2 regions of the Anaeromyxobacter sp. SG17 genome follow, and region 1 is predicted to be linked to the other one. Evidence: riboswitches for the same ligand, from Rfam matches in the RefSeq annotation. Region 1 holds a riboswitch; the other holds the start of a gene.
What was found. A riboswitch is a leader RNA that binds a small molecule or an ion and turns the genes downstream of it on or off. The one in region 1 is predicted to bind cobalamin.

Region 1 (5,651 bases):
CGAGATCGGTGCAGGCCCCGCCGCAGAGGGCGATGCCCGGCGCGCAGCCGCAGCTCCCGGCGCTGCACGCCTCGAGCGCGCCGCAGGTCGCTCCGCAGGCGCCGCAGTTCGAGGCATCGGTGAGGAGAGACACGCAGCGGCCGCCGCAGTCGACCTCGCCCGAGGGGCAGACGAGGTCCTTCTTGCAGCCGAGGGCGAACGCGAGGGCGAGCGCGACCGCGAGGGGGGAACGGAGGGTCATGGGGTCCTTTCACTGCGAGATGAGGTCCCGGCGCGGAGCGTGACCATCCACGTCCGGCCGGGGAGGGGGTTGCCGTAGCCGTCGAGGAGGGTCCGGTCGTCGCCGAGGTTCTCGACCTCGAGGTGGAGGGCCACGAGCGGCTGGCGAAGGATCCGCACGGAGGCGCCGGCGCCGAGGATCGTCTGGTCCGGGAGCCGGGCCTGGTTCCGGATGTCGAGGTACTGGTCGCGCACGTGCTCCACCTGCACGTGGGCGCCGAGGCGGCCGGGCGAGATCGCGGCCCGCGCGTAGACCCGGTGGCGCGGCCGGCGGGGCAGCGCGTTCCCGAGCACGTCGGCGCTGCCGCGCAGCACCTCGGTGGGGAGGAAGGTGTACGCGCCGGAGAGGGCGAGCCCGAGCGCGCGCCGCCAGGGCGAGGTCGCCGCCTCGGCCTCCACGCCCGCGACGAACGCGCGGCCGGTGTTGAACGGGCGGAACCGGCCGACGCTCGCCGGCTCGTACGTGATGATGTCGTCGTAGACGGTCGCGTGGCCGCCGATGGAGAGGAGCCCGAGCGCGCCGTCGTAGACGAGCCCCGCGTCCGCGCCGGCGCCCGTCTCCGGCCGCAGGTCGCGGTTCGGGGCGAGGAGTCCCTGCTCGAGGTAGAGCTCCGCGAAGCTCGGGACGCGGTAGGTCCGTCCGCCGCTCGCCCGGACCGCGAGGCCGCGGGCGAGCTCGAACGCGGCGCCGAGCTTGGCGGAGACGCCCGAGTATCCGCCGGTCCGCTCCGCCCGCACCGACGGACCGACGCGCAGCCGGCCACCGGCGAGGAGCAGGTCCTCCGCGAGCGCGCCGGCGAAGCCGGGCCGGCTCCGCGTCCCGCCGAGCGCGTCGCTCGAGTAGCCCTCCACCTCCGCGGAGGCGGCGGCGGTGAGGACGCCCGGACCGTGCGTGAGCCCCGCCTCGAGCTCGAGCCCGCCGGCGCCGCCGCGCTGACGCGTGGGGTCCGACCCCATCGCGGCGAGCCGCGTGTCGAGGAGGTCGCGGCGGCCGAACGCACGAGCGGCGAGCGTGAGGCGAGGGTGAACCGCGCGCGCGACGCGCAGCATCGCGAGCACCCGCCCGTCCTCCTCCCAGTCCGCGGGGGTCGGCTGGTAGGGCGAGCCGGGGAGCTCGCGCCGCCCGGCCGTGAGCTGCGCGAGGCCGTCGACCCGGAAGCCGCTCGCGACCCCGCCGAACTTGGCGAGGGCGCCGGCGCGCCGCGCGCCGTTGTTCCGGCGGGTCCGCTCCTCGAGGGGGCTCCCCGGCAGCGACGGCCGGTCGTCGAATGCGTAGGTGAAGTCGCCCTGGGTGTCCTCGCCGGTGGCCGCCGCGAAGAGCGAGAACGGCCCGACCTCCGCGACGGTGTCGGCGGAGATCGCGTAGGTGCCGAAGGCGCCGGTGGTCGCCTCGGCGGAGAGCTCGCCCTTCTCGCCCTGGCGCATCACGACGTTCACCGCGCCGCCGAGCGCGCCCGCGCCGAACTGCGCGCCCGCCGCGCCGCGCACCACCTCGATGCGCGAGATCCACTGGCGCGGGATGGTCGAGAGATCCACCCCGCCGCCAGCCGTGCCGAGCGGGAGCCCGTCGAGCAGCACCTTCACGCCGTCCGCGGCGACGCCCCGCACCGAGACGGTGGCGAGCTGGCCGAGCGTGCCGTAGCGGGTGACCGAGACGCCCGGGGCGGTGGCGAGGAGCTGCGCCACGTCCTTCGCCTCGCCCTCGAAGCGGCTCGCGGACACCACCGTCGCGGACGCGGTCGGATCCTTCTCGACCTCGGCGCGTGGCACCCGGACCTCGACCTCGGGGAGCCGCACCGGCGGCTCGCTCTCGGACGGCGGCGCGTCGGGGACGGTGCCGTCGGCGCGCGCACGCAGCGCGAGCCCGAGCGCCAGCGCGGCGATGAGGGCGCACGCGCGCCCCGATGAGCGGGAAGTCGAGCCCAAGTGTCGGGTCTCCTCCGGACCCGATGCATCTTTGCTCGCCGCGAACGGCGAGGCCGCGCACCATGCGCGACAGGCTCGGAGGGAGGTCTCCTGGCTCCCGGGTCGCGGAGGGACGCTCCGCTCGGTACCTCCACCTTCCCACCGCGATTGGGCTGCGGCAGTGGCGACTTCCGAGGCACCTTCACCCGGCTACAGTGGCGGGACCGCGCCGGACTTCGACCGGCTTCCCTGTTCCTCCGTGCCGCTGAATCGAAGCCACGAGTAGCGCCCGCCCGCGCCGGGTGTCAAGCAGGACCCCGCGGGGCGTCGCCGGGGCACCCGGCCGGAGAGTGCATGCGCCGGCCGGGTCCCCGAGCGAATCCGGGTGCCTTCACTTCCGTGCGGTCACCGCAGCGGTGCCGGACGGAGCGGAGCCCACGGCGACGTTCGCCTTCACCTTCGCGAGCCACGCGGGGCCGATCCCCTTCACGACGAGCACGTCCTCCGGCCGGCGGAACGGCTGGCGGGCCCGCTGAGCGACGATCGCCTGGGCGCGCTTCTCTCCGACGCCCGGCAGGCGCATGAGCTCGGCGACGCTCGCGCGGTTGAGGTCGATCCGCTCGCCCGGGCCGAGCGCTCTCTTCGCGGCGAGCGCGGGGCCCGCGAGGAGCAGCACCGCGGCGGCGACCGCGGCGAGGAGGGCCCGCCTCACGGCCGCACCTCGACGGTCTCGAGCCCCACGCGGCGCGGCGCTCCGTTCCCCGCGGGCCGCCCGTCCTCGCGCAGCTCGCGCACCTGGAGCTTGTTCGTCCCGAGGGGCAAGGCGTCGAGCAGGATCGCGATGCTGCCGTCCCTGTTCGTGAACGCGACGCCGATCTTCGGCCACCAGGTCCGCTCGCCGTTCGCGCTGTCGGGGATGGCGTAGACCGCGAGCTTGCGGGCGCCGCCCTTGTCGTTCGTGTCGCTCATCTCTCTCTCCGTTCCGTTCGAGCGCGCGGTCGTGCGCGCGAGCGGCAGGAGAGCAGCGCCTGTGCCGGTCCCAACCCCGCGGGATCCTTTGGACCGTCCACGGAACGGGGGTTCAGGCCCGGCCGCGGCGGCCGCGCGGCGGCCGCGCTCTCACGCGGCGGTCGCGTCGCGCAGCCACGCCGCCGTCTCGACGAACGACGGGCCGTCGTGGATGAGGTTCCGCCCGCGCTCGGTGGTGGACGCGAGCACGCGTGGCGCGAACGCCCGATCCCAGCCGCGCTCGCGCACGAGCGCCTCCGCGTCGATCGGGTGCTCGGGCTCCGAGAACACGATCACCCAGTCCGGCGCGAGGCCCGGCACCTCGTCGAGCTCCGGCGGGGCGTACGCGTCCGGCCGATCGCCGTGCACGGGCTCGAGCCCCGCGAGCCAGAGCAGGTCGTGCACGAACGCGCGCCCCCCGGGACGCCGCAGGTGGCGGCCGAACCACAGCTCCGCGTACGCGCGTGGCCGCGGGGAGGGAGCGGAGGCGACGAGCTCGGCGCACGCGCGCTCGAGCCGGTCGCAGAGAGAGCGCGCCTCGGCGAGCCGCCCGGTGAGCGCCCCGAGCGCGACGGTGTTCTCGAGGATGCCGAACCGGCTCTGCGGCACGGGCAGGAGCGCCACCGGGAGCCCCGCCGCCGCGAGCCGGCGCGCCAGCGGGAGCTGCACGCCGTCGGTCGCCACGACGAGCTCGGGGCGGACGGCGCGGATCGCCTCGGGGTCGCCGGAGACGTAGTCGGCGACCACGGGCGCGCCGAGGCCGGGCACGTAGCGCGCGCAGTAGGGCGTGACGCCCACCACCGCGTCGCCCGCGCCGAGCGCGAAGAGCGTCTCGGTGGCGGACGAGACCAGGGAGACGATGCGCCCGGGGCGCTCCGGCAGCTCGAACGTGGTGCCGAGGAGCGGGGAGGAGATCTTCATGGAACGCTCCGTGGAGGATCGCCGAGCGAGGCGAGCGCCGGGGCGTCGCCGCGTCCGGCGGCGCCGTGATGGGACGCGACGAGCAGGGGCGGCGACGCACGAACCCCGAGCGGGAGGGGGCGGGAGACGGCGTGGCTCGCCGGCGTCACGCCACCGCGCCTCCGTGGGGGAAGTGAGGCGTGTCGCCGAGGTCCAGCTCGCCGAAGCGCGCCTCGTACTTCGCGACGTTGTCCTGGATCGCGAGCATGAGCCGCTTCATGTGCTTGGGCGTCGTGATGATCCGCGAGCGGACGGTCGCCTTCGGCGCCTGCGGCTGGATGTAGATGAGGTCGAGGGTGAACTCGGTCTCGGTGTGGTTCACCATCGCCATGTTGACGAACACTCCGTTCGCCGTGACGGGGTCGATCTCGAGCTGGAGCTGGATCGCGTGCGGCGGGACGCCGGGCTTGTCGGACATGCCGCGGTGTTAGCATGCCGGCGCCGGGAGCGCTGCCTGGACGGGGCCGTCGCACCGGGAGCATTGAAACGTAGCCCGTCCAGGGGTAAGCGATCGTTCGGTTGGCACGCACGGGCATCGAGCACGGGAGGGAGTTCGAGCTGCGCGGCGGCCCGGACGCCGTCCTGCTCCTGCACGGGCTCACGGGCTCCACCTTCGAGATGCACGTCGTGGCGCGCCGCCTCGCCGACACCGGCATGCGCTGCCTCGCGCCGGTCATGGCGGGGCACGGCGGCGACCCCCGGGACCTGCTCGGCGTGCCGTGGTCGGAGTGGATCGCGAAGGCGCGCCGGGAGCTCGGCCGGCTCGAGGGCGCGCGGCGCACGTTCGTGGTCGGCTGCTCGATGGGCGCGCTCGTCGCCTGCGCGCTCGCCCACGATCACCCGGAGCGCGTCGACGGCCTCGTCCTCCTCGCCCCCGCGCTCGAGCTCCAGCTCCACGGCCGCCTCGGCGCCTTGCTGGCGCGGCTCGGGCCGATCTCGCGGATCGTCGTCCCCAAGGAGGCGGGCTCGGACGTCCGCGATCCCGAGATGCGCGAGCGCAACCGCGGCCCGACCCTCGGCGGCGTGCCGCTCGGCGCGGTCGCGGAGCTCGCCGCGCTCGCCGCGCACGTGGACCGCCAGCTTCCGGGCATCGCCGCGCCCGCGCTGGTCGTCGCCGGGGCGCGCGATCACACCGTCACCGTCGGCGGCGCCCGGCGGATCGCGCGGCGCATCGGGAGCGGGCCGGCCGAGCTCGTGGTCCTCGAGGACAGCTGGCACCTCGTCGGGATCGACGTGGAGCGCGATCTCTGCGCCGACGTGACCGCGCGCTTCCTGACGAGCCTCCCCGTGCCGGGGGCGCGCGCCACGCCGGAGCCGGGGCGGAGGACGCGCGGCGAGGACGGCGCCCGGGCGCGGGAGCGGAGCGGCGGCACGAGGCGACGCGGGCCGGGGTGGCGCCCGCGCGCGAGGTGAGCATGGCTTCCTACGTGATGGCGATCGACCAGGGGACGACCGGGACGACCGTCCTCGTCCTCGACAAGCGGCTCGGGCTCCGCGCG
Region 2 (5,651 bases), on a different contig from region 1:
GTCGAAGGGAGCTCGGCGAGGAGCGCCCCGTCGAACGCGCGTCCCGCGAACCGCGCGTCGAGCACCCTCGGGTCGACGCAGGTCAGGGTGGCCCGCAGGCCCGCGTCGATCATCTCACCCGCGAGCGCTCGCGTGTCGCGATCCCACAGCGGGAAGACGGGCGAGAGCCCCGTGCCGGCGAGCCGCGCCTCGCGGTAGGCCCGGATGTCGCGGAGGAACAGGTCACCGAAGACGACGTGCGTCACGCCGGCCGCGCGGGCGGCCGAGAGGGCCTCGGTCATCTCGCGCTCGTAGACCTCGTTCGAGCAGGGCCAGGGCAGCTTCACCTTCCTGCACGGGAGGCCGAGCGCCTGCGACTGCGCGTCGAGGAGGGTCTCGCGGACCGCGTGCATCGCGACGCGCGAGAACTCGGCGGTCACGGTGGTCAGCAGGCCGACGATCTCGAGGTCTCCCCGGGCGCGCACGAGGTGCAGCGCCCAGGCGCTGTCCTTGCCGCTGCTCCACGAGACGATCGCCTTCGGGCGCGTCGGGGTCCTGCCTCCAGCGGGGATGGACATCGTCGGCTCCTCCCGGCGCTCCACGGCGCCCCTCATCTCACGGAGAGCGTCAGCCCGTGCGCCGCGGCCGCGTGCCCCGCCGCCGCGAGCAGTCGCTCGTCCGGGGGCGCGAGCCCGCATCCGTCGTCGAGGTGGCCGCCCGGGCGGAAGCGCTGGACCGCCCAGCGCTGCGCGCCGGCCGCGAACGCCGCCAGGGCGTCGAGCTCGCCGGCGTCGTGGACGGGGGAGGCGAGCGTCGTCCGCACCTCGTGCTCGATCCCCGCCGCCAGCGCGAGCTCGAGGCAGCGGCGAGCCCCGAAGGGCTGCTCGGCCGAGCCGGTCAGCCACTCCGCGGCCTGGGGCAGCGCCTTCAGATCGACGGCCAGGAAGTCGACGAGCCCCGCCGCGAGCAGCGCCGCGACCACCTCCGGCCGCGTTCCGTTCGTGTCGAGCTTCACCGCGAACCCGCGCGCCTTCACCCGCGCCAGGAACGGCGCCAGGCCCGCGTGCAGCGTGGGCTCGCCACCGGTCACGACGAGCCCGTCGAGCCGCCCGCGCCGCGCCTCCAGGAGCGCGAGCACCTCACCCTCCGGCACGGGTCGCGCCGCCGTGGCCGCGAGCAGCGACGGGTTGTGGCAGTAGCGGCAGGCGAGGTTGCAGCCCTGCGTGAAGACGACGGCGGCGAGCCTCCCGGGCCAGTCGACGAAGGAGCAGGGCCGCAGGGCCGCGATGATCAAGCGGGCACCTCGGCGGCGTCGCCCGGGCGGAGCGACAGGCGCCGCTCGAACTCGGCCTGCTTGCCCGCGTTCCACTGCTGCAGGGGGCGGAGGTACCCGACGATCCGCGAGTAGACCTCGGCGGCGGCGCCGCACCGCGGGCAGGTCGGGTGCTCACCGGCGAGGTACCCGTGCTCGCCGCACACGGAGAACGTCGGCGTGACGGTGAAGTACGGGAGCCGGTAGCGCTCGCACACGGTTCGCACGAACCGCTTCACGGTCGAGGGGTCGTCGATGGCCTCGCCGACGAAGACGTGCTGGACGGTCCCGCCCGTGTACCGCGCCTGGAAATCGTCCTGGTGATCGAGCACCGCGAAGACGTCGTCGCTCGCGTCCACCGGCAGCTGGGAGGAGTTCGTGTAGTACGGCGCGGCGCCCCGGACGGCCGCGTCCTCGTTCGCGCAGCGGATGCCCGGGTGGCGCGCCTTGTCGAGCCTGGCCAGCCGGTAGCTCGTCGCCTCGGCCGGCGTCGCCTCCAGGTTGAACCGGCTGCCCGTCTCCGCCTGGTACTGCTCGAGCCGAGCGCGCATGTGGTCGAGCACGCGGAGCCCGAAGGCGCGACCGGGCCCGCTCGCGAGCGTCGTGTCGAGCAGGTTGTCGGCGGCCTCCGCGAGCCCGACGAGGCCGATGGTGGAGAAGTGGTTGCGCCAGTACGAGCCGCTCCGGGCGCGGATGTGGCGCAGGTAGTGGCGGACGTACGGATAGAGGCCCTGCTCGGTGTAACGCTCCAGGATCTTCCGCTTGAGGACCAGGCTGTCGCGGGCGAGGTCCATGACCCGGTCCAGGCGAGCCATGAAGTCGGCCTCGTCGCGCGCGAGGTGGCCGAGGCGCGGCAGGTTCACGGTGACCACGCCGATGGACCCCGTGAGCGGGCTCGCGCCGAAGAGGCCGCCGCCGCGCCGCTCGAGCTCGCGCGTGTCGAGGCGGAGGCGGCAGCACATGCTGCGGGCGTCCTCCGGCGAGAGCTCCGAGTTCACGAAGTTCGCGAAGTACGGGAGGCCGTACCGGGCGGTGACCTCCCAGAGGCGATCGAGCCGGGGGTCCTCGTAGTCGAAGCCCGGCGTGACGTTGTAGGTGGGGATCGGGAACGTGAAGACGCGCCCCTTCGCGTCGCCGCCGGCCATGACGTCGAGGAAGGCGCGGTTGAACAGGTCCATCTCCGCCTGGAACTCGCCGTACGTGGCCGCCTGCCGCTCGCCCCCGAGGACGATCGCCTCGTCGCGGAGCAGCGCGGGGCACTCGAGGTCGAGGGTGACGTTCGTGAACGGCGTCTGGAACCCGACGCGCGTCGGCACGTTGAGGTTGAAGACGAACTCCTGGAGCGCCTGGCGCACCTCCTCGTAGCCGAGCCCGTCGTGCCGGATGAACGGCGCGAGGTAGGTGTCGAGGCTCGAGAACGCCTGCGCGCCCGCCGCCTCACCCTGGAGCGTGTAGAAGAAGTTCGCGATCTGGCCGAGGGCGGTGCGGAAGTGGCGCGCCGGCGCGCTCTCGGCCTTCCCGGGCGCCCCGCGGAACCCCTCGGTGAGGAGGTCGGCGAGATCCCAGCCGACGCAGTAGACGGCGAGGAGGTTCAGGTCGTGGAGGTGGAGGTCGCCCGAGCGATGGGCGTCCCGCACCTCGGGCGGATAGAGCCGCTCGAGCCAGTAGGTGGAGCTCACGTGGCTCGCGACGTAGTTGTTGAGGCCTTGCAGGCTGAACGCCATGTTGGCGTTCTCGGCCACCTGCCAGTCGGAGCGCTCCAGGTAGGCGTCGACGAGCGCCACGCTGGCCGTGTCGGAGATCTCGCGCAGCGCGCGGTGCTGCTCGCGGTAGACGGCGTATGCCCGCGCCGTGCGCCGGTAGGGGCTCGCGAGGAGCACCTCCTCGACGACGTCCTGGATCCGCTCCACCGACGGCCGGCCCTCGATCGTCGCGATCGCGATGGCGAGGACGCGCTGGCAGAGCCGCCTCGCCTCGGCCGCGTCGACCTCGCCGGTGACGGCCCCCGCCTTGGCGATGGCTCGCTGGATGCGCTCGGCGTCGAACGGGACCACCCGTCCGTCGCGCTTCTCGATGGTCTCGAACACGGGCCCTCCTCGTGGCGGCCTCGGGACACGGAGGAGGACCCGAGCACACGACGGCCCGTACGAGGGCAGTGCGCCGAGGACCCTCCGCCCTCCCACGAGGCGTGTCGGTCATGCCGCCGCCCGAGCATCCGGGCGACGGTCGCTGGCAGGTCTTCGGGCTCGCGAGCGCTCCGGGGCTTCCCGGACCCTACTGTCCGCCGCTTCCCAGCCGAACCGGCAAGTGCGTGTGGCGGAGGTCGTTCTCGCTTACCGCTGCGGGGCAGCCCCGGAATCTCACCGGGTTCCCTATTCGCTCGGAGCGAACCCCGAGCACCAGCGCGAGACCCAACCTATGGTGGTTCACGGCCACGGTCAACGGGATATGTTGTGCACGGCCGTTCATGCGCCGGGCCCCTCGCGAGGCGTCGATCCAGGAGATCGAGGCCCCTTGCCGACGCCCGCCTCGCGTGCGAAGTTCCGCTGCCCCCGAACAGGGCGCCCGCCGACGCCCCAGGCCCACGCGAAGGAATCGCCCATGAAGAAGACCCTGCTCGCCGCGCTCGCCCTCGTGGCGCTCCACGCCACCGCCCTCGCCGCCGACACCTCGCTCGAGGCGGTGAAGAAGAAGGGCACGCTCGTCCTCGGCCTCGACGACTCGTTCCCGCCGATGGGCTTCCGGAACGACGACAACCAGATCGTCGGCTACGACATCGACCTGGCGAAGGAGGTCGCGCGTCGGCTCGGCGTGAAGCTCGTCCCGCAGGCCATCGACTGGAACGCCAAGGAGCAGGAGCTCAACACCGGCAAGATCGACTGCATCTGGAACGGCTTCACGATCACCGACGAGCGCAAGAAGGCGATGAGCTTCACGAAGCCGTACCTGCGCAACGCCCAGGTGGTGGTGGTGAAGAAGGCCTCCGGCTACTCCACCCTCGCGAGCCTCAAGGGGAAGAAGGTCGGCCTCCAGGCCGGCTCCTCGGCCGCCGACGCCCTCGAGGGCGCCAAGGCCTTCCGCGCGTCGCTCGAGGAGGTGGTGGAGTTCAAGGACAACCTCACCGCCCTGATGGACCTCGAGGCCCGCGGCGTGGACGCGGTGGTGATGGACCTCATCGTCGCCGACGACAACATCAAGCGCTCGGGCAAGGCCTACGCCGTCCTGAAGGAGACGCTCGCCCCCGAGGTGTTCGGGGTGGGCTTCCGCAAGAACGATCTCGCCCTCCGGGACGCGGTGCAGGGCGCGCTCGAGAGCATGGCCAAGGACGGCACGCTCGCCAAGGTGACCACGAAGTGGTTCGGCTCCGACATCTCGGTCGTCGGGAAGTGAGCACCCGCGCATGGTGAAGCTGCTGGGGGCGATGCTCCAGGGATCGCTCGTCTCCCTGGAGATCTTCTTCCTGACGCTGGTCTTCGCGCTCCCTCTCGCCCTGCCGGTCGCGCTCGGCCGCATGTCGGCGAGCCGGCTCCTGCGCGTCCCGGTCAACCTCTACATCCTCGTGATGCGCGGGACGCCGCTCATCCTGCAGATCCTCTTCGTCTACTTCGCCCCCTACTATCTGTTCGAGGCCTCGTACGATCGGTTCACCGCCGTCATCGTGGCCTTCACCATCAACTACGCCGCCTACTTCGCCGAGATCTACCGCGGTGGCATCCAGTCGATCGCGAAGGGCCAGTACGAGGCCGCCAAGGTGCTCGGCTTCACGCGCGCCGACACCTTCTTCCGGATCGTCCTGCCCCAGGTGGTGAAGCGGATCCTGCCGGCCTCCGCCAACGAGGTCATCACGCTCGTGAAGGACACCGCCCTCGCCCAGACCATCGGCGTGGCCGAGCTCTTCCGGGTGGCGCAGAACGCCTCCGCGCGTCAGTTCTCCACCACGCCCATCTTCGTGGCGGGGGTGTTCTACTTCGTCATGAACTGGGCGGTCTCCGAGCTCTTCCTCCGCGCCGAGCGGAAGCTCGAGTACTACAGCTGAGCCGGGCCATGGACGTCGTCACCGTCGACCACCTCTCCAAGTCCTTCGGCGACCTCCGGGTCCTCACCGACATCTCCTTCTCGGTGCACCAGGGCGAGGTGCTCGCCATCATCGGGCCGTCGGGCTCGGGCAAGTCCACGCTGCTCCGCGCCGTCACCCACCTCGAGACCGCCAGCAGCGGCAGCATCTCCATCTGCGGCACGCGGATCCTCGACCGCGGCGTCTACGCCGACAAGGCCACGCTGCGCAGCGCGCTCCTCAAGCTCGGCCTCGTGTTCCAGGACTTCAACCTGTTCCCCCACTTCTCCGTGCTGCGCAACATCA

Region 2: linked by a shared signal. The riboswitch ahead of MNY60_RS02185 (ribonucleoside triphosphate reductase) and the one ahead of MNY60_RS00105 (TonB-dependent siderophore receptor) in region 1 are both predicted to bind cobalamin.

Annotation. Positions count from the first base shown of each region.
Region 1 covers NZ_JALCYX010000001.1:14,558-20,208, reverse strand. Annotated here, with positions in the region: gene MNY60_RS00110 (MXAN_6577-like cysteine-rich protein) at 1-241, opposite strand, end outside; gene MNY60_RS00105 (TonB-dependent siderophore receptor) at 238-2,205, opposite strand; cobalamin riboswitch at 2,285-2,463, opposite strand; gene MNY60_RS00100 (helix-hairpin-helix domain-containing protein) at 2,576-2,896, opposite strand; gene MNY60_RS00095 (hypothetical protein) at 2,893-3,153, opposite strand; gene MNY60_RS00090 (ABC transporter substrate-binding protein) at 3,304-4,113, opposite strand; gene MNY60_RS00085 (DUF3467 domain-containing protein) at 4,259-4,570, opposite strand; gene MNY60_RS00080 (carboxylesterase) at 4,672-5,565, shown strand; gene glpK (glycerol kinase GlpK) at 5,568-5,651, shown strand, end outside.
Region 2 covers NZ_JALCYX010000003.1:53,086-58,736, forward strand. Annotated here, with positions in the region: gene MNY60_RS02175 (adenine nucleotide alpha hydrolase) at 1-557, opposite strand, end outside; gene MNY60_RS02180 (anaerobic ribonucleoside-triphosphate reductase activating protein) at 590-1,273, opposite strand; gene MNY60_RS02185 (ribonucleoside triphosphate reductase) at 1,270-3,378, opposite strand; cobalamin riboswitch at 3,505-3,710, opposite strand; gene MNY60_RS02190 (amino acid ABC transporter substrate-binding protein) at 3,893-4,681, shown strand; gene MNY60_RS02195 (amino acid ABC transporter permease) at 4,692-5,327, shown strand; gene MNY60_RS02200 (amino acid ABC transporter ATP-binding protein) at 5,336-5,651, shown strand, end outside.